One region of the Nocardioides marmotae genome, then DNA from elsewhere that is predicted to be linked to it. Evidence: predicted binding sites of a transcription regulator. Region 1 holds the regulator's gene; the other holds the start of a gene.
What was found. Region 1 encodes HrcA, which represses chaperone genes, less so after heat shock. Its sites were predicted from a motif close to TTGGCACTCGNNNNNNNCGAGTGCCAA; they were not measured.
Positions count from the first base shown of each region.

Region 2: the regulator HrcA is predicted to act here: its motif matches at 8,771-8,797, upstream of groES (co-chaperone GroES).

Region 1 covers NZ_CP053660.1:3,024,761-3,039,602, reverse strand. Annotated here, with positions in the region: gene imuA' (DnaE2-dependent mutagenesis accessory factor ImuA') at 1-15, shown strand, start outside; gene HPC71_RS14500 (DNA polymerase Y family protein) at 17-1,561, shown strand; gene HPC71_RS14495 (error-prone DNA polymerase) at 1,587-5,003, shown strand; gene hemW (radical SAM family heme chaperone HemW) at 5,053-6,276, shown strand; gene HPC71_RS14485 (DUF4870 domain-containing protein) at 6,269-6,772, opposite strand; gene HPC71_RS14480 (DUF3097 domain-containing protein) at 6,769-7,620, opposite strand; gene HPC71_RS14475 (hypothetical protein) at 7,671-7,892, opposite strand; gene HPC71_RS14470 (MBL fold metallo-hydrolase) at 7,911-8,759, opposite strand; gene HPC71_RS14465 (hypothetical protein) at 8,794-9,537, opposite strand; gene hrcA (heat-inducible transcriptional repressor HrcA) at 9,709-10,743, shown strand; gene dnaJ (molecular chaperone DnaJ) at 10,799-11,971, shown strand; gene HPC71_RS14450 (16S rRNA (uracil(1498)-N(3))-methyltransferase) at 11,971-12,711, shown strand; gene HPC71_RS14445 (Gmad2 immunoglobulin-like domain-containing protein) at 12,745-13,665, opposite strand; gene HPC71_RS14440 (HIT domain-containing protein) at 13,735-14,079, shown strand; gene HPC71_RS14435 (hypothetical protein) at 14,225-14,842, opposite strand, start outside.
Region 2 covers NZ_CP053660.1:3,616,349-3,631,190, forward strand. Annotated here, with positions in the region: gene HPC71_RS17110 (SigE family RNA polymerase sigma factor) at 1-579, shown strand; gene HPC71_RS17115 (hypothetical protein) at 576-1,877, shown strand; gene guaB (IMP dehydrogenase) at 1,862-3,364, opposite strand; gene HPC71_RS17125 (GNAT family N-acetyltransferase) at 3,917-4,807, opposite strand; gene HPC71_RS17130 (glycosyltransferase family 39 protein) at 4,927-6,438, shown strand; gene groL (chaperonin GroEL) at 6,617-8,239, opposite strand; gene groES (co-chaperone GroES) at 8,332-8,628, opposite strand; gene HPC71_RS17145 (class I SAM-dependent methyltransferase) at 8,826-10,004, shown strand; gene HPC71_RS17150 (cobalamin B12-binding domain-containing protein) at 10,021-11,064, opposite strand; gene HPC71_RS17155 (MBL fold metallo-hydrolase) at 11,152-11,790, opposite strand; gene HPC71_RS17160 (S-(hydroxymethyl)mycothiol dehydrogenase) at 11,790-12,902, opposite strand; gene HPC71_RS17165 (phytase) at 13,114-14,842, shown strand, end outside.

The DNA of each region.
Region 1 (14,842 bases):
GCGGTCGCGGGCTGAGATGCGCGCGCTCGTCGTGTGGTGCCCGGACTGGCCGGTGGTCGCCGCCCTGGCCGAGGAGGCGCTGCCCCCGCGGCAGCCGGCCGCGGTCTTCTCGGCCAACGTGGTGCAGGCCGTCAACGGCCCCGCCCGAGACTTCGGCGTACGCCGTGGCATGCGGCGGCGCGACGCCCAGGCGCGCTGCCCCGAGATCGCCGTCCTGCCCGCCAACCCCGACCGCGACGCGCGGGCCTTCGAGGACGTGCTCGTGGTGCTCGAGCAGCTGCGGCCCGGGGTGGCCCCGCTGCGGCCTGGCCTGGTGGCGCTCCGCTCGCCGGGCCGGTTCTACGGCGGGGAGTCCGAGGCCGCGGCGGTCGTGGCCGAGCAGCTGGTCGGCCACGGGGTCTGGGACTGCCGGGTGGGGATCGCCGATGAGCTGTTCACCGCCGAGCAGGCGGCCCGGCGCGCCGGGCCGCAGGACAGCGTCGTGGTGCCGGCGGGGGAGTCGGTGCCGTTCCTGCGCGCCCTGCCGGTCGAGGTGCTGGAGGACCCCGAGACCGTCGGCCTGCTCAAGCGGCTGGGCCTGCGCTCGCTGGGCCAGCTGGCCGACCTGGGCGCCGGTGACGTGCTGGCCCGGTTCGGTCGGCAGGTGGCCTGGGTGCACCGGGTCGTCTCGGGTCGCGGCGAGACGCTGCTCGCCGAGCGCACCGCCCCGCCCGACCTCGAGGTGCACGTCGACTTCGAGCCGCCGCTGGACTCCGCGGAGACCATCTGCTTCAGCGCCCGGCGCACCGCCGACGCCTTCGTCGAGCAGCTGGCCCGCCACGGCCTGGTCTGCACCGAGCTGCTCGTGCAGGCCGAGGCCGACGGCGTCGTGGCCTCCTCGCGGCGGTGGGTGCACCCGCGCTGGTTCGGCGCCGCGGACGTCGTCGACCGGCTGCACTGGCAGCTCCAGGGCGCGATGAACGGGATGAGCCGGGGCGGGGAGATCCGCGCCCCCGTCGGGCGGGTGCGGTTCGTGCCCGAGACCGTCGTCCCCGACTCCGTCCACGCCGACGGGCTCTGGGGCGGCACCGACGAGCGGGTCCAGCGCGGCATCGCGCGGGTCCAGGGGATGCTCGGCCACGAGGCGGTCCTCGTGCCGGTGCTCCAGGGCGGCCGCGCCCCGGCGGACCGGCAGGCGATGGTGCCCTGGGGCGAACGGCCCACCGGGCTGCGCCCGACCGGCCTGCCCTGGCCGGGCGCCCTCCCGCCCCCCGCGCCCGCCCGGGTGCTGGCCGACCCGTGGCCCGCGGCGCTCGTCGGCCCCGGCGGGCGGCCGGTCGTGGTCGACGAGCGGGGCGCGGTGCGCGGCGAGCCGGCGCGGTTCCGCCCGCACGCCGACGAGCCGTGGCAGCCGGTCGCGGCGTGGGCCGGCCCGTGGCCGGTCGAGGAGCTGTGGTGGGAGGGCACCCCGCGGCGGGTGGCCCGCTTCCAGGTGGTCGGGGTCGATGGCCGGGCCTGGCTGATGACCTACGACCAGGCCGCCGCGGAGTCGGTGTGGTGGACCGAGGCGGGCTACGACTGATGACCCGGTCGAGAGGAGGGGACTGATGGGCTGGAACAACCCCGCCATGCCGTGGGCCGAGCTCGAGCGGCGGCTCTCCGGGCGCCCCGACCTGTCCTCGGAGGCGCCGATCTCGCGGCGCAAGAGCCGGCCGAAGCAGACCGACGTCGCCGCCCCCGACGGGCCGGTGGTGCCCTACGCCGAGCTGCACTGCCACTCCGGGTTCAGCTTCCTCGACGGCGCGAGCTCGCCGGACCAGCTGGTGCTCGAGGCGATCCGGCTCGGGCTGGACTCGTTGGCGATCACCGACCACGACGGCTTCCACGGGGCGCCGCTGTTCGCCGAGACCGCCCAGGTCAACGCCGCCCCCTCGGGGCGCTCGGGCCTGCGCACGGCGTACGGCTCGGAGCTCTCCCTCGACCTCGGCCGGGCCCAGCAGGGCGTGGCCGACCCCGAGGGCACCCACCTGCTGGTGCTCGCCCGCGGGGTGGAGGGCTACCACCGGCTGGCCGCGGCGATCACCGACGCCCACCTGCGCGGCCAGGAGAAGGGGCGACCGGTCTACGACCTCGCCGAGCTCGGCGAGCGCGGGCGCGGCCACTGGCTGGTGCTGACCGGGTGCCGCAAGGGCGCGGTGCGCTCGGCGCTCGCGGCCGAGGGGCCCGCCGCGGCGGCGCGCGAGCTGCGCCGGCTCGTGGAGCTGTTCGGCCGCGACTCGGTGGCCGTCGAGCTGGTCGACCACGGCTACCCGACCGACTCGGCCACCAACGACCTGCTCTTCGCGATGGCCGCCGAGCACGGCCTGCCCGCGGTGGCCACCAACAACGTCCACCACGCCCGCCCCGGCGACCACCGGCTGGCCGCGGCGATGGCGGCGATCCGGGCCCGGCGCAGCCTGGCGGAGATGGACGGCTGGCTGCCGGCGAGCGGCGCGGCGTCCCTGCGGTCGGGGGAGGAGATGGCGCGGCGCTTCGCCCGCTACCCCGGCGCGGTGGCCCGCTCGGTGGAGCTGGCCGACCAGGTCGTCTTCGACCTGCAGAAGGCGACCCCGCGGCTGCCCAAGGACGGCATCCCCGAGGGGCACACCCCGATCAGCTGGCTCAAGGTGCTGACCTGGCGCGGCTTCGAGGAGCGCTACTACGGCACCGACCTGGAGGCCGAGGCGCGCGCGAAGATCCACCACGAGCTGGAGGTCATCGAGCGCAAGGACTTCGCCGGCTACTTCGTCATCGTCCACGACATCGTCGCCTTCGCCCGCTCCCGCGGGATCCTGTGCCAGGGCCGCGGGTCGGCCGCCAGCTCGGTGGTCTGCCACGCGCTGGGCATCACCGCGATCGACCCGGTCTTCTACAAGCTCCCCTTCGAGCGGTTCATCTCCGAGCACCGCGACGAGGAGCCCGACATCGACGTGGACTTCGACTCCGACCGCCGCGAGGAGGTCATCCAGTGGGTCTATGAGCGCTACGGCCGGCACAACGCCGCCCAGGTCGCCAACGTGATCAGCTACCGCCCCAAGATGGCGGTCCGCGACGCCGCCAAGGCGCTCGGCTTCTCCCCGGGCCAGCAGGACGCCTGGTCGAAGTCGATCTCCAGCTGGAGCCGGGTCGAGCCGGACGGAGACCCCGGCGAGACCGCGATCCCCGAGCCGGTCGTGGCGCTGGCCAACCAGCTGCTCGCGGCGCCCCGCCACCTCGGCATCCACTCCGGCGGGATGGTGCTCACCGAGCGCCCCATCGGCGAGGTCTGCCCGATCGAGCACGCCCGGATGGAGAACCGCACCGTCCTGCAGTGGGACAAGGACGGCTGCGAGTTCATGGGCCTGGTCAAGTTCGACCTGCTCGGCCTCGGGATGCTCTCCGCGCTCGACCACATGATGCGGATCGCGGCCGAGCACCTCGGCGACCACTGGGAGCTGGCGACGATCCCCAAGGAGGAGCCGGCGGTCTACGACATGCTCTGCCGCGCCGACTCCATCGGCGTCTTCCAGGTCGAGAGCCGCGCCCAGATCGGCACCCTCCCGCGGCTGCAGCCGCGCTGCTTCTACGACCTGGCCATCGAGATCGCGCTCATCCGCCCCGGGCCGATCCAGGGCGGCGCGGTCCACCCCTACGTCCGCCGCGCCACCGGGCGCGACCCGGTCGAGTACCCCCACCCCGAGCTGGTCCCGGTGCTCGAGCGGACCCTCGGCGTACCGCTGTTCCAGGAGCAGCTGATGGACATGGCCAAGACCATCGGCGACTGCACGCCCGACGAGGCCGACCTGCTGCGCCGGGCGATGGGCTCCAAGCGCGGCATCGAGCGGATCGAGAGCATCAAGCACAAGCTGTACGCCGGGATGGAGCGGCGCGGCATCGTCGGCGACGACGCCGACGCGATCTACGTCAAGATCCTCTCCTTCGCCAACTTCGGGTTCGCCGAGAGCCACGCGCTGTCCTTCGCCAAGCTCGTCTACGCCAGCTCCTGGTTCAAGCTGCACTACCCGGGCGCGTTCCTCGCCGGGCTGCTGCGCGCCCAGCCGATGGGCTTCTACTCCGCGCAGTCGCTCGTCGGCGACGCCCGGCGCCACGGCGTCACCGTGCTCAAGCCCGACCTCGAGCGCTCCCGCGCCCGGGCCGACCTCGAGCCGCTGGGCCCCGGCGCGCGCACCACCGGGATGGACTCCTGCCTGCTCGACCACCCGGGCAAGACGTTCTTCGTCCCCGGCACCCCCGACCCCACCCCGCAGCACCGGCGCGACGCGGCGTACGCCGTCCGGCTGGGGCTGGACTCGGTGCGCGGGATCGGCCCCGAGGTGGCGGCGCGGATCGTGGCCGCCCGGGCCGAGCGCCCCTTCCGCGACCAGGTCGACCTCTCGCGCCGCGCCGGCCTCGACACCCGCCAGCTCGAGGCGCTGGCGACCGCGGGGGTCTTCGACTCCAGCGGGCTGACCCGGCGCCAGGCGCTGTGGAACGCCGGCTGGACCGAGCAGGAGGACCAGCTCGAGGGGGTCCGGGCCTCGGGGGCGGCGCCGATGCTGCCCGACATGGACGAGGTCGAGGTGACGATGGCCGACCTGTGGGCCACCGGGGTCACCACCGACAGCCACCCGTTCGGCCACCTGCGCGACCAGCTGCGCCGCGCCGGGATCCGGTCGGTGGCCGACCTGGCCGCGACCGAGGCCAACCGCCGGATCAGCGTCGCGGGGCTGGTCACCCACCGCCAGCGGCCCGGCACCGCCGGCGGGGTCACCTTCCTCAACCTCGAGGACGAGACCGGCATGCTCAACGTCATCTGCACCGTCGGGGTCTGGCGGCGCCACCGCAAGGCCGCCGCCGGGTCCGCGGCGGTCGTCATCCGCGGGATGCTCGAGCGCGAGGACGGCGCCACCAACCTGGTGGCCGACAAGATCTCCTCCCTCGAGGAGCTGCACCCCGAGGCCGGCCGCGCGCTGCGGGACAAGCACCGCTCGCGCGACTTCCGCTGACGCCGCCGGCGATGTGGCCGGCCGTCTCGCCGGTGGGAGGATGGAGCGCGTGCCTTCCGTCCTGCCCGCCGGTGACCCGGTGCCCGAGGACGGCGCCCTGCCGGAGGAGTCGCTGGCGCGGCTGGGGGAGCGGCCGTTCGGGTTCTACGTGCACGTGCCGTTCTGCACGGTGCGCTGCGGCTACTGCGACTTCAACACCTACACCGCCTCCGAGCTGGCGACCACCGGCGGCGCCACCGTCTCCCGCGGGTCCTACGCGGCCGCCGCGATCGAGGAGGTACGCCGCGCGCGGCGCGTGCTCGGCGACCGCGACCTCCCCGTGGAGACCGTCTTCCTCGGCGGCGGCACCCCCACGCTGCTGAGCCCGCAGGACCTCGGCTCGGTGCTGGCCGCGATCGATGAGGAGTTCGGCCTGGTGGCCGGCGCCGAGGTGACCACCGAGGCCAACCCCGACAGCGTCGACCTGGCCTACCTCGACGGGCTCCGGGCGGCCGGCTTCACCCGCGTCTCGATCGGCATGCAGTCCGCGGTGCCGCACGTGCTCGGCGTGCTCGACCGCACCCACGACCCGCTCCGGGTCCCCGCCGCCGTGGAGTGGGCCCGCGCCGCGGGGTTCGACCAGGTCAGCCTCGACCTCATCTACGGCACGCCGGGGGAGTCCCTCGAGGACTGGGCGGTCTCCCTGGACGCCGCGCTGGCCTGCGCGCCCGACCACGTGTCGGCGTACGCGCTCATCGTCGAGGAGGGGACCGCCCTGGCCCGCCGGGTGCGGCGCGGCGAGGTGCCGATGCCCGACGACGACGACCTGGCCGACAAGTACCTCCTGGCCGACGAGCAGATGGCCGCGGCCGGGCTCGGCTGGTACGAGGTGTCGAACTGGAGCCGCGACCGGGCCTCGCGGTGCCGGCACAACGAGCTCTACTGGACCGGCGCGGACTGGTGGGGCGTCGGCCCCGGCGCGCACTCCCACGTCGGCGGGACGCGCTGGTGGAACGTCAAGCACCCCGCGGCGTACGCCGACCGGCTGGCCGCCGGGCGCAGCCCCGCCCACGCCCGCGAGGTGCTCACCGCCGAGGACCAGCGGGTCGAGCGGGTGCTGCTGGAGCTGCGGCTCGCCGACGGGCTCGACCGCGCCGTGCTCGACGAGGCCGGGAACGCAGCAGTCCCCGGCCTGGTGGACCGGGGACTGCTGGTGGTGCGGGGCGACCGGCTGGTGCTCACCCGCGAGGGCCGGCTGCTCGCCGACGCCGTGGTGCGCGACCTGCTCAGCTGACCATCCGGATGGTCAGCGGGTAGCGGTAGAGCTCGCCGTTGGCGGCCTTCACCGACCCGATGATCGTGAGGACCAGCCACAGCACGCCGACGATCGGCAACAGGATGAACCCGATCAGGACGAACATCAGCACGAACGCGACGATCCCGTAGATGAGGATCGAGAGCTGGAAGTTCAGCGACTCCACGGCCTGCGCGCGGACGTAGGCCGACTGGTTGCCCTTGACCAGCATCACCAGCAGCGGGCCGAGGAACGCCATGGCGACGAACGCGCCGATCAGCGCCGACCAGTGTGCGGCGCCGCCCCAGGTGCGCTCGTCGGGGTTCATCGGGCCGCCGCCCTGGTAGGGCTGCTGGCTGTAGGGCTGCTGGCTGTAGGGCTGCTGGTACGGCTGCTGTCCGTAGGGCTGTTGCCCGTACGGCTGCTGGCCGTACGGCTGGTTCCCGGAGGGCTGGCCCTGCGGGTCGGACGGCGGGGGGCCGTAGGGGTCGCTCACGGGTGCTCCTCGGTGACGAAGTCGATCAACTCCTCGACCCTACCGAGAAGCGCCGGCTCGCAGTCGTTGAAGGAGTGCACCTTGCCCAGGATGTGCTTCCACGCGCGGGCGATGTCGGCCTGGTCGCGGTGCGGCCAGCCCAGCTGCTGGCACACGCCCTTCTTCCACTCGATGTGGCGCGGGACGTCCGGCCAGGCCTGGAGCCCGAGGCGGTCGGGCTTGACCGCCGCCCAGATGTCGATGAACGGGTGCCCGACGATCAGCACGTGCTTGCCGACCGGCGAGCGGCGGACGGCATCGGCGATCCGGCTCTCCTTGGAACCCTTGACCAGGTGGTCGACCAGGACGCCGACGCGGCGGTTCGGGCCCGGGCGGAAGTCGCGCAGCTGCTCGCCGAGGTCGTCGACGCCGTCGAGGTACTCCACGACGACGCCCTCGATGCGCAGGTCGTCGCCCCACACCTTCTCCACGAGCTCGGCGTCGTGGCGGCCCTCGACGAAGATCCGGCTGGCCCGGGCGACCCGGGCCTTCGCGTCGTGCACCGCGATCGAGCCGGACGCGGTCCGGGTGGGCTTGGCCGGCGCGGCCTGCCGGACCGGCGCGACCAGGATGACCGGGCGGCCCTCGAGGAGGAAGCCGGCGCCGAGCGGGAAGGTGCGCCGCCGGTTGCGGCGGTCCTCCAGGGTGACGGTGTGCAGGTCGCGGTCGACGGCGACGATCTCGCCGACCCAGTCGGTGGTGACCTCCTCGACCACGGCGCCGAGGTCGGCGGGCGCCTCGACGGCACGGCCGCGCTTGGGCGCGCGCCAGTCGGTGGAGAGGACGTCGGATCCGTAGCGATCGGTCACGCCTCCGACGCTAGGCCGGGGCGCCGACGGTGCGCCGTACGCCGCGCCGGTCAGTCGTCCTGTGACGTGCTCGACCCGTCCTGCTCGTCCTGCTGGTCCTGCTGGTCCTGGTCGGCGTGCTTGCCCTCCTCGAGCAGGTCGCCGGCGGTCTCGCCGGGCTCGAGGCCCTCCGCGAGCGGGTTGTCCTCGCCTGGCTGGAGGTCGTCGGGCAGCTGGTCGTCGCCGATGCCGGTCGCGTCCTGGCCGGCGTCCTCGGGGGTGGGCTCGCTCATGGCGGGTCCGTACCCGCTTCAGATCAGCGGCAAGCGCCGCTGGCTGCCCGGCAGGTGGGCGTAGGCGCGGGCGACGGCGGTGGCCAGGTGCTCGCGCGGCCAGGGCCACTCCGCGGCGTCGAGCGCGTCGGCGAGCGGCACGCCGCGCGAGGCCAGGTCGCGGGCGGTCTCGGCGACGATGCCGATCTGGTTGCGCTGCTCCTCGACGGCCTCGCGGTCCACGACCGGCCCGTGGCCCGGGACGACGACCGAGGCGGAGGTGGTCAGCCCGAGCACGATGTCGAGGCTGAGCGGCCACTCCATCGGCCAGGAGTCCTCCCCGAACGACGGCGGGGCCGAGGACTCGACCAGGTCGCCGGCCACCAGCACGTCGGCGTCGGGCACCCGCAGGACCAGGTCGCCGGCGGTGTGCCCGCGCCCGGGGTGGACCAGCTCGAGGGCGCGGTCGCCGAGGTCGAGCACGCGGGCGGAGGAGAAGGTCTGGTCGGGCACCACCACCGTGGTCGCGAGGACGTCGTCGCGGTGCGGGTCGGCCGGGTCGGCGGCGTACCGCTCCTGGACGGCGGCGGCGCCCCGCTCGAGCTCGGCGACGGCCTCCTCGTGGGCGTGGATCGGCAGGTCGGCGCGGAGCTCGCGGAAGGCCTGGTTGCCGAAGGTGTGGTCGAAGTGCCAGTGGGTGTTGACGACGGCGACGACCTCGCCGGCGCCGAGGGCGCGTACGTCGTCGGCGAGCGCGCGCCCGGCCGCGGCCGAGCCGTGGGTGTCGACGACGACCAGCCCGCGCTCGCCCCCGACGACGGTCGTGGTCACGTCGAACCAGGGGCGGCGGGTCACCCAGACCCGGTCGGCGATCTCGGTGAAGGTCACCCGGCGAGCCTAGGCGGCTCCCCTCGCGTCGAGGTCAGCACATGCCGTGGTGCAGCTGGCGGCGCAGCAGGTCGCCGAGCTCGGCGGTCGTGCGGGCCGCCCGGGGGAAGTGCAGGACGGTGCGGTCGGCGCCGTGCGGGCCGACCCACTGCACCTCGACGCGGTCGGTGCGCAGGTCGGCGAGGCCCACGCCGACGACGTCGTCCATCGGGGCCCCGGTGGCGGTGGAGACGGCCCGGCGCAGCTCGTCCTGGTGGTGGCTGTTGGCGTGCTCGACCGAGCGCTGGAGGTAGCCGCGGTTGAGCTGGTGCTCGGGGGCGCGGAACGCCGCGACATCGACGTGCACCGGCTGCTCGGCTGGGATGCCCGCGCGGGTCGTGCGGCCCAGGGCGACGAGGTCGGGCTCGAGCGCGACGACCTCGCGGGGGTCCCCGCAGCACTCGCAGACCTCCCGACCGCGGACGACCAGCCGGCCGGCGAGGGCGAGCGTCGCCGTGCGGTCGGCGGAGCCGCGGGGGCCGAGACCGCTGTGGAGGGTGAGCAGCGCCCGCAGGCCGTCGGCGGCGGCGACGGCCAGCTCGGAGCCGAGCGGCGTCGAGAACGTCGGCTCGCCTCCGCAGTCCCGCATGCCGGTGCCGGCCGCTTCCTCGCCCTCGAGCACGCCAGGGACGCCGTCGACCGCCAGGTGGACACCCGCGGGGCAGGAGAGGATGCTGCGTGCCGCGGCCGCGAGCCGGGTCGGGTCGTGGCGGACGCTGCTGCTCGGGACGACGGTCATACGGTGCTCCCTCGGTGCGACTTAGGTGAGCCTAACCTATGCACGAGGTGGGCGCTGGGGCCAGGACCGCGTCTCGATCGCCGAGATCGCGGCACCCGCGCCGCCGCGCGCTACAGTTGGCACTCAGCCGTGACGAGTGCCAGATCGAATCCGAGATGGGGTGGAGGCGACGTGCAGGAGGACCGCAGGCTCGCCGTGCTGCGGGCCATCGTCGAGGACTACGTGGCGACCGAGGAGCCGGTGGGCTCCAAGGCCCTGGTCGAGCGGCACGCGCTGGGCGTCTCGCCCGCGACGGTGCGCAACGACATGGCCGTGCTGGAGGACGAGGGCTACATCACCCAGCCCCACACCAGCGCCGGGCGGGTCCCCACCGACAAGGGCTACCGGCTCTTCGTCGACCGGCTGAGCACGGTCAAGCCGATGTCGCCGGCCGAGAAGCGCGCGATCTCCTCCTTCCTCGACGGCGCCGTCGACCTCGACGACGTGGTCACCCGGTCGGTCCGGCTGCTCTCGCAGCTGACCCGCCAGGTCGCCGTCGTGCAGTACCCCACGCTCTCCCGCTCGACGGTGCGCCACGTCGAGCTGGTCGCGCTCGCCCCGACCAAGCTGCTGGTCGTGCTCATCCTCAGCACCGGCCGGGTCGAGCAGCGCCTCGTCGAGCTCCCCGCGGAGCTGGCCGAGGACGCGCTGGCCGATCTCCGCTCGCGGGTCAACCGGGCGGCCACCGGCGAGGTCATCGCCGACGCCGTACGACGCCTGCGCGAGGCGGTGCCCGAGGCCACCGGCCCCGGGCCGGACCAGGACGCCGGCGTCACCCGCGCGGTCGTCGAGACGCTCGCCGACGCGATGGAGGACCACCGCTCCGATGCGCGGATCGCGGTCGGCGGGGCCGCCAACCTCGCGCGCTACGGCGACTCCTTCGACTCCGCCGTACGTCCGCTGCTCGAGGCGCTCGAGGAGCACGTCGTGCTGCTCAAGCTCCTCGGCGAGGCGACCGAGGGAGGCGCGGTCACGGTGCGCATCGGCGCCGAGGGCCCCTACGAGCAGCTCGCCTCCACCAGCGTCGTCGCCACCGGGTACGGCCCGCGCGACGAGGCGCTGGCCACGTTGGGCATCGTCGGCCCCACGCGGATGGACTACCCCGGGACGATGTCGGCGGTGCGAGCCGTCGCCCGCTACGTCTCCCGGATCCTCGACGAGGGCTGACGGTGCCCTCGCCCCGACGTACCCCGCACATCCCCGATCTCCAGAAGGAACACAGGTGAGCCAGGACCTCTACGAGCTGCTCGGAGTCGACCGCGACGCGGACGACACCGCGATCAAGAAGGCCTACCGCCGGCTCGCGAGGCAGTACCACCCGGACGTCAACCCCGAGCCGGAGGCGCAGGAGCGGTTCAAGGAGGTCTCCCGCGCCTACGAGGTGCTCTCGGACCCGCAGAAGCGGGCGGCGTACGACCGGGGCGGCGACCCGTTCGGCGGGGCGGCCGGCGGCTTCGGCCAGGGCCCGGGCTTCTCCTTCACCGACATCATGGACGCCTTCTTCGGCGGCCAGCCCGGTGCGGCCGGGGGCGGCCGCGGTCCGCGACCGCGCGTGCGCCGCGGGCAGGACGCGCTGATCCGGCTGGAGGTCAGCCTCGCCGAGGCGGCGTTCGGCGTCACCCGCGAGCTCAAGGTCGACACGGCCGTGCTGTGCACGGCCTGCCACGGCGACGGCGCCGCCCCGGGCAGCCAGCCGGTGCCGTGCGAGACCTGCCGCGGCCAGGGCGAGGTCGCCCACGTGCAGCGCTCGTTCCTCGGTGAGATCCGCACGCTGCGCCCGTGCGCGGCGTGCCGCGGCTTCGGCACGATCATCCCCGAGCCGTGCCGCGAGTGCTCCGGCGACGGCCGCGTGCGCTCCCGCCGCACCCTGACTGTCAAGATCCCCGCCGGCGTCGACACCGGCACCCGCGTCCAGCTCGCCGAGCAGGGCGAGGTCGGGCCCGGCGGCGGCCCCGCGGGCGACCTCTACGTCGAGATCCAGGTCGCCGCGCACCCCGTCTTCACCCGCCACGGCAACGACCTGCACTGCACGGTCACCGTCCCGATGACCGCCGCCGCGCTCGGCACCTCGCTGACGCTGCCGACGCTCGAGGCCGACGTCGAGCAGGGCGCCGACTCCGGCGTGGAGACCGAGTTCGAGCTCGAGATCCCCGCCGGCACCCAGTCCGGCACCGAGCAGGTGCTCCGCGGCCGGGGCGTGCCCGGGCTCCGCGGCGGCCGCGGCGACCTGGTCGTCTCCGTCGCCGTCGAGACCCCGCAGCGCCTCGACCCCCGCCAGGAGGAGCTGCTGCGCGAGCTGGCCGCGATCCGCGGCGAGGAGACCCCGTCGGGGCAGGTCAAGCCCGGCTCGAAGTCGTTCTTCGGCCGGCTCCGCGACGCCTTCGACGGCCACTGATGTCGCTGCCGGTCCACCTCGTCCCGACGCTGGAGGGCGCCGGGGTCGGGTCGACCGTGACCGTCGAGGGAGACGAGGCGCACCACGCCGTCGCCGTCCGCCGGCTGCGGGTGGGGGAGAGCGTCGTCCTCACCGACGGGGCCGGCACCTCGGTCACCGCCGAGGTGACCTCGACCGGCAAGCGGGTCTTCGAGGCGTCCCTCGCCGACGTACGCCGGGTGGCGGCGCCGACGCCGGCCGTGATCGTGGTCCAGGCGCTCCCGAAGGGCGACCGCGGCGAGCTCGCCGTGGAGGTGCTCACCGAGGTGGGCGTCGCGCGCGTCGTGCCCTGGGCGGCGTCCCGCTCGGTCGCGGTCTGGAAGGGCGAGCGGGCCGCGAAGTCGCTGGCCAAGTGGCGCTCCACCGCCCGGGAGGCCGCCAAGCAGGCCCGCCGCTCGTGGTTCCCCGAGGTCTCCGATCTCGCCTCGACCGCCGACGTCGTCGCGCTGCTGGAGTCCGCGACGCTCGGCGTGGTCCTGCACGAGGAGGCGTCGCTGCCGCTGGCCGCGCTCGAGGTGCCGGTCGAGGGCCCGGTGGTCGTCGTGGTCGGGCCGGAGGGCGGCCTGACCGAGGAGGAGGTCGCGGCGTTCACCGTCGCCGGCGCCTCCTCGGTGCGGCTGGGCGCGGAGGTGCTGCGTACGTCGACCGCGGGTGTCGCCGCCGTCGCCGCGCTGCTCTCGCGGACCTCCCGCTGGGGCTGAGCGCGGCCTCCTAGTCGGAGCCCGCCGCGCCGGCTACTCGACGGTGATGGTCTTGCTGTCCTCCATCGGGCCGCCGCCCTCGCCGCCGGAGGGGTCATCGGTGCGGGCGATGAAGGTGTAGGTGCCCGGCGCCAGGTCGGAGACGTCGACCTCGCTGGCCCACGGGTAGAGCTTGTCCATCCAGCCCTCGGCGGTCGCGTAGCCGTCGAGCACGACCTTCCCGCCGCTGTCGCGCACCTGCCACGGCACGTTCGCCTCGAAGGAGGAGGCGACGCCGCCGGCGGTGAAGGTGCCCGAGACGGTCGCGCCCTCCTCGGGGCCGCTGATGCTCACCAGGGCGAGCACCTCCAGCGGGGAGGCCTGGGCCAGGTCGCCCTCGAGGCCGAAGAGCGGCACCGGCGTGCCCTCGCCGTCGACGACGCGCACCGGCAGGCGCTCCTGGGCGACGCCCTGGAGGGTGTAGACGAGCTGCTGGGCGGCGAGCCGGGCGCCGTTCGCCGAGAGGCCGCCGCGCGTGGCCCAGCCGTCGTCGGCGACCTCCGCGACGATCGCGTCGCCCTCCTGCCGGACGTCGGCGAAGGACCCGTCCGGCCACAGCGAGCGGTAGTCGGGGTCGAGCACGTCGCCGCCGGTCACCAGCGCGGCGGCCGCGACGTACGGGTCACCGCTCACGCGGCGGAACTCGCGGTAGAGCCGCGCCCCCTGCGGGGTGTCGCCGACGAAGTAGGCCGGCACGGTGGTCTCCGCGTCGCCCTCCGAGGGGGCGGGGTTCGTCGGCTCGGCGGTGGGCTCGTCGGTCGCGTCGGTCGCGTCGGTCGGGGGGGAGGCGCTCGGCGAGGTCGTGCTGCCCGCGGGGGTGGGGTCCTCGGCTGAGCCGTCCTCGCCGCACGCGGTGAGCGCGAGGCCGAGGGTCGAGGCAGTCAGCAGGGCGGTGATCCGCAAGCGAGCATCCATGGGGCCATCCTCTCGGGTCCGGGCACCGATGCCGGTGAGACGCGCGCGGGGCAGCGCTAGGTTGCGTGCATGAGTGATGCGGACTGCCTTTTCTGCAAGATCGTCGCCGAGGAGGTGCCGGCCGAGGTCGTGCACGTCACCGAGCGGACCGTCGCGTTCCGGGACATCAACCCCCAGGCGCCGACGCACGTGCTCGTCGTGCCGCGCGACCACTACCCGAACGCCGCCGCGCTCGCCGCCGGCGACCCGGTCGCCTCCGCGGAGCTGGTCTCCGCCGCGGCGGCCATCGCCACGGCGGAGGGGCACGAGGACTACCGCCTCGTCTTCAACACCGGCGCCGGCGTCGGCCAGACCGTCTTCCACACCCACCTCCACCTGCTCGCCGGGCGGTCGATGACCTGGCCCCCGGGCTGAGGACCCGCAGGATCCGGTCCGAGGGCGGGCGTAGGCCTAGACCGAGCACCCGCGTCCTCCGGACGTACCGAAGTCCCTCCGGCATCTCGTCCTACGCGGGGCACCGGGTTCCTCTCGCGACTTCGGTACGTCCGCCGGTCGCGCACTACCGATAGCCGACGAGGGTCGGGGTGGCGGTGAGGACGCGTAGGCCGATGGCCTCGCCAGGGATGGTGACCGTGCCGTCGACGGGTTGCCAGGGTCCGCCGTCGACGCTGAACTCGGCGCTGTAGGTGGTGTCGACGCTCGGCGCCACCTGTCCTGCGGTGCGGTAGTCGTGGGTGACCTGGAGGTTCGGGTACGGCGCTCCGGGCTGGTCGGTGGTGGTGGTCGTGCCGTCGCCGAAGGCCCAGGTGTAGCGGGTGGGGTGGATGCGGAGCTCGACCTGTCGGCCGAGGAGGGTCACGGTGCGGGTGAGGTCGCCCTGCTCGGTGTAGAAGTTGGTCGCGAAGTTGACGAGTGTTCGGCCGTTGGGTGGCTGGACCTGGAGCTCGGCCGCCGGGAGCGGGATCCGCTGGAAGGCGGACGCCACCATGCCGGGGGTGAGCTGCGGCGCCGTTGCCGCAGGCTCAGTGCTCGGTGGTTCGCAGAACTCGAACGGATCGAGGCCCGTGCTAAGCGCGGCGCGAACGCATACTGCGTCAAGATCCGAGTCGCGCGGTGGGAGAGGCCCCGAGTGACCCGTGGCGGCCGATGCTGACGTCTGGTCCGCGTCGCACACCTC
Region 2 (14,842 bases), 590 kb from region 1:
ATGGACACCCTGACCGGCCTCCGGTCGACGACCTCGGGAGCAGACGTGGGCGCACCTCGCGGCGAGACGCCGGACTTCGACGCGTTCGTCGCCGCGCGCTCCACGCACCTGCTGCGCACGGCCTACCTGCTGACCCGCGACACCGCGCTCGCCGAGGACCTCCTCCAGACGGCGCTGACCAAGGCGTGGTTCTCCTGGTCGCGCATCGAGGGCAATCCCGAGCCCTACGTCCGCCGGATCCTGGTCAACACCTTCGCCTCCTGGTGGCGGCGGCGCTGGAACGGCGAGCAGCCGTGGGCCGAGCCGCCGGAGCCGGCACCGGCCGCCGGCGGGCACGCCGAGGCCGACCAGCGCCACGACCTGTGGGAGGCGATGGGCCGCCTGCCCCGCCGCCAGCGCGCGGTCGTGGTGCTGCGCTTCGTCGAGGACCTCTCCGAGGCCGAGACCGCCCGGTTGCTCGGCGTGAGCACCGGCACCGTCAAGAGCCAGACCAGCAAGGCGCTCGCGAAGCTGCGGGTCGACCCGTCCCTGGCCGCCCCGATCACCACCCCTGCGAGCAGCACGGAGGACCCGGCGTGAACACCCTCGACGACCTGCGCGAGACCCTCCACCGCCACGGCGACGCCGTCGCCGACCACGAGCGCCACGCCCGGCCCGCCGCCGTGCGAGCGCGGGTGCGGATCGCCCGCCGACGACGTACGACGACGCTGGCGACCGCGGCGGCCGTCGTGCTGCTCGCCGGGGTCGGCACGGTCACGGCCGTCGTCGCGCCGGACGGCACCGAGGGCCCCGGGCCGGCGACCGAGGTCGTCGGCGTCACCGTCGCGGAGTCGATCAGCGTGTCCGGCTTCCCCTACGCCTTGAGCACCACCGGGGTGCTCGACGACGGCGACCGGGTGCGCCTGCCGGAGACCACGGCGACCCGCGCGGTCTCGCTCGTCGCCACGGGGCTGGGCTCGGGCGCCGCCACCCTCTACGAGGCGGGCGAGGCCGTCGGCCGGGTCCGGGGCGCCGAGGCCGTCGACGTGCCGGTGCCCGTCTCGACCCTCGGCACCACCCTGCGCGTCGAGGTCGACGGCGCGCCCGCCGGCGCTCGGGTCGGGGTCGCGGTCTACGAGGGCACCGGCGCGCTCGCGGAGGGGGTCGACAACGGCCTGGCCGTGTTCCGCTCCACCGTCGGGGCGGCCTCGTTGCTGGCCGCGGACTTCGCCGAGGCCGGCGAGGCGGAGGCGTCAGTGACCTTCCGGGGCGGGCTGGCCACGGCTCGCATCGCGCGGTACTGCACGAGCGAGGAGCCCGGGCTCTGGGTCCACGTCGACCTCGACGGCGACGGACCGATCTCGGGGCAGTGCAGCGCCGAGGACTCCACGGACGCCGGCCCCTCCTGGTACTCCCTGGACGGCCCCGGGCCGGTCGGTGACCACACGGTCCGCGCCTACCTCACCCGGGGCGAGCGGGGGCCGGAGGTCCGTCCGTCCGGGGCGGAGGTCGGCGTCGCGGTCTACCGGCAGTCGGCGCCGACCGTCGAGATGGCCGGGCTGGACGTCGAGACCGTCATCGAGCACGCCGGGCGCACCTGGCGGCTCGACCCCCTCGTGCCCGGCACGGGCGACACCTTCCGCGGCGAGCACGACTGGAGCACCGTGGTCGACACCGCCGACGGGGACGCCCTGGCCGTGCTGGTCGGGGACGGCGGCCTGGTCCGGGCGACCTGGCAGGGCCGGCTCTCGCGCGGCAGCTCGGCGTCCGTCGGCAGCCGGGTAGGCCCGGCGCTCCTGGTCGGCGGTGTGCTGCTCGAGGGCGATGAGTACGACGTCCGGGTGCTCGCGCGGGGAACGGGTGCGCGGGCGGCCCTGCTGGTCTACCGGCCGTTGTAGTTGGGCGCCTCGGCGGTCATCTGCACGTCGTGCGGGTGGCTCTCCTTGAGCGAGGCCGAGGTGATCCGGACGAACTTGCCCTTCTCCTGCAGCTCGGGCACCGTCCGCGCGCCGATGTAGAACATCGACTGCGCGAGGCCGCCGACGAGCTGGTGGGCGACGGCAGACAGCGGCCCACGGTAGGCGACCTGGCCCTCGATGCCCTCGGGCACGATCAGGTCGTCGCTGGCGACCTCGGCCTGGAAGTAGCGGTCCTTGGAGTAGGACTTCTTGCCGCGGCTGCTCATCGCGCCGAGCGAGCCCATGCCGCGGTAGGCCTTGTACTGCTTGCCGTTGAGGAAGATCAGCTCGCCCGGCGACTCGTCGCAGCCGGCGAGCAGCGAGCCGATCATCACGCTGTCGGCGCCGGCGACCAGGGCCTTGGCGATGTCGCCGGACTGCTGGAGGCCGCCGTCGGCGATGACCGGCACCCCGGCCGGCTTGCACGCCAGCGAGGCCTCGTACACCGCGGTGATCTGCGGTACGCCGGTGCCGGTGACGACGCGCGTGGTGCAGATCGAGCCGGGGCCGAAGCCCACCTTGACCGCGTCCGCGCCGGCGTCGACGAACGCCTGGGCGCCGTCGCGGGTCGCGACGTTGCCGCCGATGACCTGCACGTGGCGGGTCGCGGGGTCGGTCTTGAGCCGGCGGACCATGTCGAGCAGCAGCCGGACGTGGCCGTGGGCGGTGTCGGCGACGAGGACGTCGACGCCCGCGTCGATCAGGGTGGTCGCCCGCTCCCAGGCGTCACCGAAGTAGCCGATCGCCGCCCCGACCATGAGGCCGCCCGAGGCGTCGTTGGTGGCGTTGGGGAACTGCTCGGACTTCACGAAGTCCTTGACGGTGATCAGGCCGACGAGGCGACCCTGGTCGTCGACGAGCGGCAGGCGCTCCTTCTTGTGCCGGCGCAGGAGCACGGTGGCGTCCTCGCGGCTGATGCCGGCCGGGCCGGTCACCAGGTCCTCGGTGGTCATCACCTCGTCGACCTTGGTGGTGGCCCACTCCGCGACCGGGGTGAACCGCAGGTCGCGGTTGGTGATGATGCCCAGCAGCCGGTTCTCGCTGTCGACGACCGGGAAGCCGGAGACGCGGTACTCCCCCGCCAGCCGGTCGAGCTCCTCCAGCGTCGCGTCCGGGCCGATGGTGACCGGGTTGGCGATGATGCCGGTCTGGGTCCGCTTGACCAGGTCCACCTGGTAGGCCTGGTCCTCGATCGAGAGGTTGCGGTGCAGCACGCCGAGGCCGCCCTGGCGCGCCATGGCGATCGCCATGCGCGACTCGGTGACGGTGTCCATCGCGGCGCTGACCAGCGGCACCTTGAGGCTGATCTCGCGGGTCAACCGGCTCGTCGTGTCGATGTCCGACGGCGCCAGGTCGGAGTACCCCGGCAGGAGCAGGACGTCGTCGTAGGTGAGACCGAGGGCGGCGAACTTGTCGGGGAGCTCCACGCCTCCAGCCTACCGGCGGCGCCGACGCCGTCCCGACCGGCCGGAGTGCGGGTGGACGGTGGGCGCGGGTGTCGGAGTCACCGGTTAACCGGTGACTCCTGCACTTATCGGGGCAGATCTCCCCTGAGAAGTGCAGGGGTCGCGTCAACGACGGGACGGATGGGGCTGGTGAGGCCGCGCCCGCCTGGTCCGCGGCGGTCGTGTGCCCCACGACGCGGACCGGCGCGTTCCCAGGCACACGACCCCGCAGCCGAGGCCGAGGACCAGCCGCAGGACGGGTACGCCGCGCAGGTCGGGGCCGGAGGCGGACGACGGGCGGGCAGGCCCGGTCGTGGTCGGGTCTGGCGGGCCGGAGCGAGGCACGAGCGCAGGCCTGGTAGACCGGGCCTGCCCGCCCGGCGGGAGCCGCAGGCCCCGACCACCCACCACCCGGCGTACGCCGCGGGGCGGAGGACCGTGGTCGAGGCCGCGGTCGGCTCGCCGGGTTTCGACACGCTCAGGCCTTGGTGGCCTTCGCTGCTCAACCAGCGGGGGCTCAACCAGCGACGGGGGTCAGCTGGTGAGCGGGCGAAGCTCGCGGACGGCGACGCGGACCGTCAGCACGTCGGCGGCCATCCGGATCCGGCCGCGCATGCCGGCGGCGAGCACCATCGGGAGCACCGCCTGGTTGTCCGCGCGGGTCGTCAGCACGATCTCGTCCGCGCCGAGGGTGTGCGCGAGGCGGGCGGCGTCGACGAGCAGCCGGGTGCCGATCCCCCGGCGCTGCCAGGCGGGGTCGACCCGGAGCACGACCGGCCGGGTCGAGGGGTCCTCCGCGAGCGGGTCCTGCACGGTCGCCAGCCCGACGACGACACCGTCGACCACCGCGGAGACCGACCCGCCGTCGACGACGTGCTCGGGGGTCGCGCCGCCGCCCATCCGGCGCCCGGCGGTCACCGCGATCGCCGACTCCGCCCGGGTCCGTTGCAGCACGTCGCTGACCAGGTCGGCCATCGCCGCGCCGCGGGCGTGCTCGGTGGCGGTGAACGACGCCGTGCGGCGTACCTGCACCTGCACCTCGCCGACGGTCATCTCCATGACGTCCTGCGGCGGGCCGTCCGGGTCGACCGGGTCGGCCTCGGCGTCGAAGAGCCGGGCGACGACGTCGGGGAAGGACATCGGGGAGGCCAGGATCGCCCGGGCGGCCTGGACGTAGCGGGTGGGCTGGTCGGTGAGGGCGGCCTCGGTGCAGGGCTGGACGACCACGTTGCGCCCGCCCGCGCGCTCGACGAGGTGGGCGGTGCCGGACGCGCCCCACCCCTGCGGCGTGCTGAGCACCAGCTCGTCGGTCACCGCCTCCACGCCCGGGAAGATCTGCAGTCCGAGGATGTTGACCCCCGCCCGGCCGCAGTGCTCGGCCAGCACCGCCAGCGACCCGGGGCGATCGGGCAGGGTGGTCCGCACTCTCCACAACATGCCGCCAGGGTGCGCCCGCCAGGTTGCCGGTCGGCGTCCCCTGTGTTTCGTCGGCGCTACGACCGGCCGGGACCGGCCCGTGACCGCCGGTCTGGGACCCTGGACCCGTGCTCGACCGGTGGCAGTCCCTCGCCCACCGGGTCGAGGGCGTCGTCGAGTCTCGCTGGACCGTGGCGGTCGCGGCGGCCCTCGCGTTCCTGCTCCGGCTCCCGGGGCTGACCCGTCCGGTGCGTGCCGACGAGGCCGGGTTCACCCTGGTCGCGCGCGGCTGGGACCCGCGGCCCGACAGCGTGTACGGCGACCTCTTCGTCGACCGCCACCCGCTCCTGGTCGCCGTCTTCGGCCTCAGTGACCGCATCGGCGGCGAGCACGCCATCCGCGTGGTCGGCGCCCTCGCCTGCGCGCTGACCGTGCTCGGCGCGGCCGCGGTGGCCCGCCGGGTCAGCAGCGAGCGAGCAGCGAAGTGGACCGCCGTGGCCGTCGCCGCGCTGCTGACCAACACCGTCATCGACGCGGTCGCGGTCAAGGGCGAGATCCTCGCGCTGCCCCTCCTGTTCGGCTCGATCCTGTGCGCCCTGGACGGGCTCGCCCGCCGCTCGCCGGCCCGGGCGGCGCTCGCCGGGCTGCTCGCAACGACCGCCCTCGGGATGAAGCAGAACCTCGCCGGCGGCCTGGCCTTCGGCGCCGTCCTGCTCGTGGCCGCCCTGCTCACCCGGCGCATCGACGGCCGCACCTTCAGCCGGCTCGCCGCGGCCGCGGTCGCCGGCGCCGCCGTACCCGTCCTGGCCACCGTCGCCTGGGCGGCCGCCGCGGGCGTGGACCTCGAGACGGTCTGGTACGCCGTCTACGGCTTCCGCCTCGACGCCAACACGGTCCTTGCGGAGAGCGGCTCCGCCGCTCCCGCGTCGCGCGCGGTGACCCTCGCCTTCGCCGCGCTGGCCGCGGGCATGGTCGCCGTCGTCGGCGGCTTCCTCGTCAACATCCGCCGGGAGTGGCGTGCCGACCCGGTCGTCACCGCGGCCACCCTGGCGATCGTGCTGGCCGACGGGCTGGCGCTGGTCCTCGGGGGCAGCTACTGGCGCGACTACCTCTTCGGACTGGTCCCCGCGACCGCACTGTGCGCCGCCCTGCTCGCCCGCCGGCGCACCGGCCGCGGTCGCACGATGCGCCTGGTGATCGGGCTCAGCGCGGCGTCCTCCGTGGTCTGCCTGCTCGGCTGGGTCGGCTGGAACGCGCTGGACTTCCAGGAGTTCCCCGAGGACGACACCGGCGCGGCGATCGCCGCGGCGGCCGAGCCCGGCGACACCCTGGTCGTCTTCGGCGGCCGCGCCGACCTCCAGCTGAGCAGCGGCCTGCCCACGCCGTACACGCACCTGTGGAGCCTGCCGATGCGCACCCTCGACCCCGACTACGCCGAGCTCCGCACCCTCCTCGAGGGCCCGGACGCACCGACCTGGTTCGTGGAGTGGGTGCCGTGGGGTGCCTGGGGAGCCCCTGGCGCCGAGGAGCTGTACGACGCCGTGCGGGCCCGCTACGAGCTGCACGACACCGGGTGCTGGGACCGGCCGGTCTACCTGCTGCGCGGGCTCGACCGGCCGCCGCTCGAGCCCGACTGCTGAGCCCCCACCCCCGCCTCGTGATGCCCAGCGTGCGCCGGAGCGCTCGCTCACCATCACGAGACGGGTCACGGCAGATCCGGGGCGGACCCGGAACGCCGACGGCGCCGGCCCCCCTGCTGGGGACCGGCGCCGCCGGGTGGTGCGTGAGGTGGCCCGGTCCGCGGACCGGGCCGGTCACTCAGTGACCGTGGCCGTGACCGTGGCCTGCGGCCGCGGTCTCGTCCTCCTCCTCGGGCTTGTCGACGATCAGCGTCTCGGTCGTCAGCAGCATCGCCGCGATCGAGGTGGCGTTGACCAGCGCGGAGCGGGTGACCTTGACCGGGTCGAGGACGCCCTGGGCGACCAGGTCGCCGTACTCGCCGGTCGCGGCGTTGAAGCCGTTGCCGACGCCGAGCTCGCGGACCTTGGTGGTGACGACGTAGCCGTTGTCACCGCCGTTCTCGGCGATCCAGCGCAGCGGCTCGTCGGCGGACTTGCGCACGATGCGCACGCCGGCGGCCTCGTCACCGGTCAGGCCGAGGTCGCCGTCGAGGACGGAGACCGCGTGGATGAGCGCGGAGCCACCGCCGGGGACGATGCCCTCCTCGATCGCGGCGCGCGTCGCGGAGACGGCGTCCTCGATGCGGTGCTTCTTCTCCTTCAGCTCCACCTCGGTGTGCGCGCCGACCTTGATCACGCAGACACCGCCGGCGAGCTTGGCGAGGCGCTCCTGGAGCTTCTCGCGGTCCCAGTCGGAGTCGGTGGACTCGATCTCGGCCTTGATCTGGTTGACGCGACCCTCGACCTCGGCGGGGTCACCGGCGCCGTCGACGATCGTGGTGTTGTCCTTGGTGACCACGACGCGGCGGGCCTGGCCGAGGACCTCGAGGCCCACCTGGTCGAGCTTGAGGCCGACCTCGGGGGCGACGACCTGACCACCGGTCAGGGTCGCGATGTCCTGCATCATCGCCTTGCGGCGGTCACCGAAGGCCGGGGCCTTGACCGCGACGGCGTTGAACGTGCCGCGGATCTTGTTCACGACCAGGGTCGAGAGCGCCTCGCCGTCGACGTCCTCGGCGAGGATGAACAGCGGCTTGCCGGCCTGGATGACCTTCTCCAGCAGCGGGAGCAGCTCGGCGACGGCCGAGATCTTCCCCTGGTGCAGCAGGATGTAGGGGTCGTCGATGACGGCCTCCATCCGCTCGGGGTCGGTCACGAAGTACTGGCTGATGTAGCCCTTGTCGAACTGCATGCCCTCGGTGAAGTCGAGCTCGGTGCCCATGGTGTTGGACTCCTCGACGGTGATGACACCGTCCTTGCCGACCTTGTCGAAGGCCTGCGCGAGCAGGTCACCGATGTGGCTGTCGCGCGAGGAGATCGTGGCGACCGACGCCATGTCCTCGCGGGTCTCCACCTCGCGGGCGGCGTCGCGCAGCGCGTTGCCGACGGCCTCGGCGGCGGCGTCCATGCCGCGCTTGAGCCCCATCGGGTTGGCGCCGGCGGCGACGGCGCGCAGACCCTCGTGCACCATCGCCTGGGCCAGCACCGTCGCGGTGGTCGTGCCGTCACCCGCGACGTCGTTGGTCTTGGTGGCGACCTCCTTGGTCAGCTGGGCGCCGAGGTTCTCGAAGGGGTCGTCCAGCTCGATCTCACGGGCGACGGTCACACCGTCGTTGGTGATGGTCGGGGCGCCCCACTTCTTGTCGAGGACGACGTAGCGGCCCTTGGGGCCGAGGGTGACCTTGACGGCGTTGGCGAGCGCGTCGACGCCGCGCTCGAGGGCACGGCGGGCGTTCTCATCGAACTCGAGGATCTTCGGCATGGTTCTCCTACCTGATGCTGTGGGTAATGAATCCGGGTCGTGTGCCTGCGAACGCGCGCCAGCGCGTCGTCAGGCACACGACCCGGGTGAGATCAGGAAACGATGGCGAGGACGTCGCGGCCGGAGAGGATCAGGTACTCCTCGCCGCCGTACTTGACCTCGGTGCCGCCGTACTTGCTGTAGATGACCTTGTCGCCCACGGAGATGTCCATGGGGACGCGCTCGTCGCCGTCGTCGTTGAAGCGGCCGGGGCCCACGGCCACGACCTCGCCCTCCTGGGGCTTCTCCTTGGCGGTGTCCGGGATGACCAGGCCGGAAGCCGTGGTCTGCTCCGCGTCGAGGGGCTTGACGACGATGCGGTCCTCGAGGGGCTTGATGTTGACCGACACGATGTCGACCTCCACTTTCAAACTCAGGTGTTTCAGGTGGGTGGTGCACGTCTGGTGCCTGCGGTCCGCCGCACGCCGTCGCGGGGGTCGTGCGTGGTTCGCAAGCGCTGGCACACTCACAGGGAGAGTGCCAGGACCGAAACTAGCACTCACCCGGCGCGAGTGCCAGATACCCCCGGCCTGCAAGGATCGGGCCTGTGGATCTCGACGCCTTCCGGTGGCTGCTGACCGAGCCGGGGCAGGCCCTGCTGGCCCGCGCGGGCGAGCTCGCCGGGTCCGACCCGCTCGCCGCGCAGACCGCGCTGCGGCGCGAGGCGAGCGCCGAGCACGCCGCGGCCGCGCTCACCCAGGCCCGGCTCCGGGTGCGCGCCGAGGCGAAGTTCGGCGACCTGGCCGCGCGCATGTACTTCACCGCCGACGGCCTCGAGCAGGCCACCCGCCTGGCCGTCGCCACCCACCGCGCCGCCCGCCTCCAGGCGTACGCCGCCCGCACGCTCGTCGACCTCGGCTGCGGGATCGGCGGGGACCTCGTCGCCGCCGCCCGCGCCGGGCTGACCTGCGCCGGCGTCGACCTCGACCCCGTGCGGGTCGCGGTCGCCGAGGCCAACCTCGCGGCGCTGGACCTGCCCGGGGCGGTGATGGTCGCGGACGCGACGACCGTGGACCCCTCCCCCTTCGACGTCGCCTTCGCCGATCCGGCCCGCCGCGGGGCGCGCGGGCGCACCTTCGACGTCGACGACTGGACCCCGCCGTGGTCCTTCGTGGAGCGCCTGCTGCGCCGCGACTCCTGCGTCAAGGTCGCCCCCGGCATCCCGCACGACATCGTCCCGGCCGGCGTCGAGGCCGAGTGGGTCAGCGACCACGGCGAGGTCAAGGAGGCCGCGCTGTGGTCGGGCGGGCTCGCCACGACCGCCCGGCGGGCGACGGTGATCGGCGACGGCGGGCTCGCGAGCCTCACCGACGAGGACGCCCCCGCGCTCGGGGAGGACGGCGTCGGGGTCCGGGCCGTGGGCCGCTACCTCTACGAGCCGGACGGGGCCGTCGTCCGCGCCGGCCTGGTCACCGCCGTCGCGGCCGCCGTGCAGGGCGGGCTCGTCGACGAGCACATCGCCTACGTCACCGGCGACGCGGCGTACCGCTCGCCCTTCGCGCGCGGCTACGAGGTCCTCGAGGAGCTGCCCTACCGCGAGAAGGCGCTGCGGGCGGCGCTGCGCGAGCGCGGCATCGGCACCCTGACGATCAAGAAGCGCGGCGTCGAGGTGGTCCCCGAGCAGCTGCGCAAGCGGCTCGCGCTCAGCGGCACGGAGGAGGGCACGCTCGTGCTGACCCGGGTCGCCGGCGCCGGGACCGCGCTGCTCGTGCGCCCGCTGGCCTGAGCCCAGCCCGTTCCACTCAGGCGGGGGTGGCGACGCCGTCGGTCTGTCCGCCGTCGGCGGTGCCCCGCGCGATGGCCGAGCCGGCCAGGTGCACCCGGGCGAGGGGGTGGCCGCGCAGCGGGAGCGCCAGCACCTCCCAGACGTCCTGGACGAGCGCGGCGGCGCCCCGGGCCTCCAGCACCCGGGTGAGCCACTCGCGCACCTCGACCATGATCGTCTCGTCGCCGGTCACCAGCGAGGAGGCCAGGCAGCCCAGCACGTGGTCGACGAGCTCCTCCAGCTCCGCCCACCACCGAGGCTGCATGCCGTCGACCGTCCTGGCGGGGTGGCGTGCGGCGAGCGCCCGCAGGACGTACGGCGTGATCTCGTGGCGGAACTCCCCCAGCCAGGCCGCCTCGACCTCGGCCGGCCCGGGAGGCTCCGGCGAGCGGGTGGGCAGCCGGCGGGGCAGCTGCTCGAGCAGGACGACGGCCTCCTCGAGGGAGGCGGCGTACGCCGTCGCGCCGATCGCGGTGGCCCGGGCCGGGTCGCCGCCGAACGCGGCGCCGAGGGCCACGACGGGGACGCCGGTCGCCAGGAGATGGCGCAGGACCGGCTTGAGCCGGGCCAGCGAGGAGGCCCGCGAGGCGCTGACCAGCAGCGCGCGCGGCTTGCGGCCGAGCACCTGGCGCAGCAGGTCGTCCGCGACGCCGTCCCCACCGACCAGGGTGGTGCGGTAGCCGGCCGAGGTCAGCCCCTCGGCCAGCACCAGCGCCGGCAGCTCCTCGGGCTCGACAGTGGCGACCACGACCAGCGGCCGGTCCGCGGGCGGCGAGGGCGCGAAGGAGCACAGCCAGTGCACGAGGCCCTCGTTGATCGCGGTCGCGACCTGTCGCTGCGCGGCGGTCCACTCACCGGCGAGCCAGTGGCCCGCGACCTGCTCCTGCGCCGGGACGATGACCTCGTCGATGACCTCGAGGTGGGTGCGCCCGGTGTCGCGCATCTGCTTGATGGCCGCCAGGGCGGCAGGGCGGTCGCCGTCACGCAGGGCCGTCCAGTAGTCCACCCGAGCTCGATCCACGCGCTCCTCTTGCCCGGAACCGGTGCGTCACATGCTTGGAGCGTTCCAACACCGGTCCCGGGCTCCGAGGATCGACCCGGGGGTCGTTCAGGCGCCGAGCGCCGCCTTCTCGGCACCGATGGTGGTGTCGTCGCCGTGGCCGGTGTGCACGACCGTCTCCTCGGGCAGCGCGAAGAGCTTCGCCCGGATCGAGGCCTCGAGCGTGGGCCGGTCGCTGAAGGAGCGACCGGTCGCGCCCGGACCGCCCTGGAACAGCGTGTCGCCGGTGAAGACGCAGCCGAGCTCCGGCGCTGCGAAGCAGACCGCGCCCGGCGCGTGGCCGGGCGTGTGCAGGGCCTTCAGCGTCACGCCACCGACGGTGATCTCGAAGCCGTCGGCGAGGTCGACGTCCCAGAGCCGGTCGGTGTGGGTGAGCTCCCACAGCGGCCGCTCGTCGGGGTGCAGCAGGATCGGCGCGCCCGACCCGCCGTTGACCCGCTCGCGCAGCTCCGGCGCGACCCGGCAGTGGTCGTCGTGGGCGTGGGTCAGCAGGATCGCCTTGACCGTCCGGTCGCCGACGACGTCGAGGATCGCGTCGACCGAGTGCGGGGCGTCGATGACGACGCACTCGGCGTCGTCGCCGACGACCCAGATGTTGTTGTCGACGTCGAAGGTCTCGCCGTCGAGGCTGAAGGTGCCGCTGACGACCGCGTGGTCGACGCGCACCGACCCGCCGGCGCCGGTCATCAGAAGACCACCACGCTGCGCAGCACGTTGCCGTGGTGCATCTTCTCGAAGGCGGCCTCGACGTCGTCGATGCCGATCTCCTCGGTCACGAACGCGTCGAGGTCGAGGCGGCCCTGCTGGTAGAGGTCGACCAGCATCGGGAAGTCGCGGGTCGGCAGGCAGTCGCCGTACCAGCTGGACTTCAGCGAGCCACCGCGGCCGAAGACGTCGATCAGCGGCAGCTCGGGGACCTTCATGTCCGGCGTCGGGACGCCGACCAGGACAACGGTGCCGGCCAGGTCGCGGGCGTAGAACGCCTGCTCCCAGGTCTCCGGGCGGCCCACGGCCTCGATGACGACGTCGGCGCCCTCGGCACCCTCGTACGTCGCCCCGCAGATCTCCTTGACCCGGGCGACCACGTCCTCCTTGGAGGAGTCGATCGTGTGGGTCGCGCCGAGCTTCGTCGCGCCCTCGAGCTTCTGGGCGTCGATGTCGATCGCGATGATCGGGCTGGCCCCGGCCAGCGCGGAGCCGGCGATCGCGGCGACGCCGACGCCGCCGCAGCCGATGACGGCGACGGACGTGCCGCGGGTGACGGCGCCGGTGTTGATCGCGGCGCCGATGCCGGCCATCACGCCGCAGCCGAGCAGGCCGACGGCGGCCGCGCGGGCCTCGGGGTCGACCTTGGTGCACTGGCCGGCCGCGACCAGCGTCTTCTCGGCGAACGCGCCGATCCCCAGCGCCGGGGACAGCTCGGTGCCCGCGTCGTCGCCCTCGGCCAGCGTCATCTTCTGCGTGGCGTTGTGGGTGTTGAAGCAGTACTGGAGATCACCGCGCTTGCAGGCGCGGCACTCGCCGCACACCGCGCGCCAGTTGAGGACGACGAAGTCGCCCGGCGCCACGTCGGTCACGCCCTCGCCGACGGCCTCGACGACGCCGGCGGCCTCGTGGCCGAGCAGGAACGGGAAGTCGTCGTTGATCCCGCCCTCGCGGTAGTGGAGGTCGGTGTGGCACACCCCGCACGCCTGGACCTGCACGACCGCCTCGCCCGGACCCGGGTCGGGGACGTTGATGGTGGTGACCTCGACCGGCTGGCCCTTGCCACGCGCGACGACTGCCTTGACCTGCTGCATCTGTGCTCCTGCTCCCTCGGGTGGTACTTGCGTCCACCAGCCTAGAGCCGCCCGACGGCACCCCCGGACCGGCCGTCGCGGCGGGGCCACGGCCGGCGGCCGGCCGGTGGATCCACCACGGCGTCCCCAACCCTGGGGGTTTCCGTCGCGGGTCCTGGCCCGCGGTCGACGCCGCGCCTAGCGTCGCTCCCCACACCCTGGGGAGGCGCTGGTGCACGCTCGGACCGCACGAATCCTGGTCGGCGTCCTCGCGCCGACCACCCTGCTCGGCGCCGCGCTCGCGGGCGCCGGACCGGCCTCCCCGGCGGCGTCGGCCCCGGTGGCCGCCGCCCCCGACCCCGTGGCGCTGGTCGCCTCGGTGCGCGAGACCGTGTCGGTCGCCAGCGCCGGCGACGCGCTCGACGACCCGGCCGTGTGGGTCCACCCCTCCGACCCGGCGCGCTCGCTGGTCCTCGGCAACGACAAGCTCGGCGGGCTCGAGACCTACGACCTCGACGGGAACCTCGTCCAGCGGCTCACCGACGACACGGCGTTCTGGGGCAACGTCGACGTCCGCCAGCGGGTCGCGGTCGACGGCGTCGTACGCGACGTGGTCGCCGTGGCGCACGACGGGCTCCGGCTCTACGACGTCGACCCCGCCACCCGGCTGCTGCGCGACACGGGCGAGGACCGCGCGATCACCGGCAGCGGCGAGGGCGTCTGCCTCTGGGTCGACGCGGCCGCCCAGGAGGTCCACGTCGTGCTGATCACGATCGCGGGCCGGCTGCAGCAGTACCGGCTCGGGGACGCCGACGCCGACGGTCTGCTCGAGGGGACCCTCGTCCGCGACCTGGAAGTCGGCTCGGAGGCCGAGGGGTGCGTCGCCGACGACGACACCGGCGCGCTCTACGTCAGCGAGGAGGACACCGGGTTGTGGCGCTACGCCGCCGACCCCGCGACCGGGGACGACCGCACCCTGGTCGACGGCGTCGCCACGGCCGGGGGTCACCTCGTCCCCGATGTCGAGGGCGTCACCCTGGTCGACCTGCCCGACGGGACCGGGTACGTCGTGGCGTCGGCGCAGGACCTCGAGGACCCCGACGCGAGCTACTTCGCCGTCTACGACCGCCTCGACAACACCTACGTCCGCTCCTTTCGGGTCGACGCCGGGGCCGACTCCGACGACTGCGACCGCACCGACGGGATCACCGCGGTGGCGACGCCGCTCGGGCCGGACTTCCCCCGCGGGATCTTCGTGTGCCAGGACCACGACAACCAGGCGCCGGGCGGCGCGGGCAACCAGGACTTCAAGTACGTCCCGCTCGAGACGGCCGTGGCGCTGCCCGACCCGCCCCCGCCGGCCTCGCCGGTGCGGCCGGTGGCCGCGGTGGTGACCGGCGCGAACGCGACGGCCTGGACGACGCGGGTCCCGGGCGCCGTACGGCCCGGGGACGCGCTGCTGCTGTTCTTCTCCCGCAGCACCGGCCCCGGCAGGTTCACCGGCCCCGGGCGGGGGTGGACCCGGGTGCGCGCGCTGCGCGACGGCACGCTGCGCACCACCCTGTGGCGGCGCGTGGTGACCGCGGCCGACGCCGGGTCGACCGTGGCGGTCTCCTTCTCGACCGGCGTGCGCCAGGGCGCCCTGACCCTCGCGGCCTACCGCGGCGTCCGGCGCTCGGGCCCTGTCGCCGGCTCGGCCGCGGCGCCGGAGCCGGGCACCTCCGCCACCCACCGCACCCCGATGGTGACGGCCCCGGCCGGCGGGGCGTGGCGGGTGTCGTACTGGGCCACCAAGTCCGCCGCGGCGACCGCGTGGGCCGCACCCGCCGGCGAGGTCGTCCGCGCCACCTCGGCCGGCGCGGGCGGCGGCCGGGTCGCCACCCTGCTCACCGACCCCGGCCGCGCCGTCCCCGCCGGCCGCACCGGCGGCCTGGTCGCCGGCACCGACGCCGCCACGGACA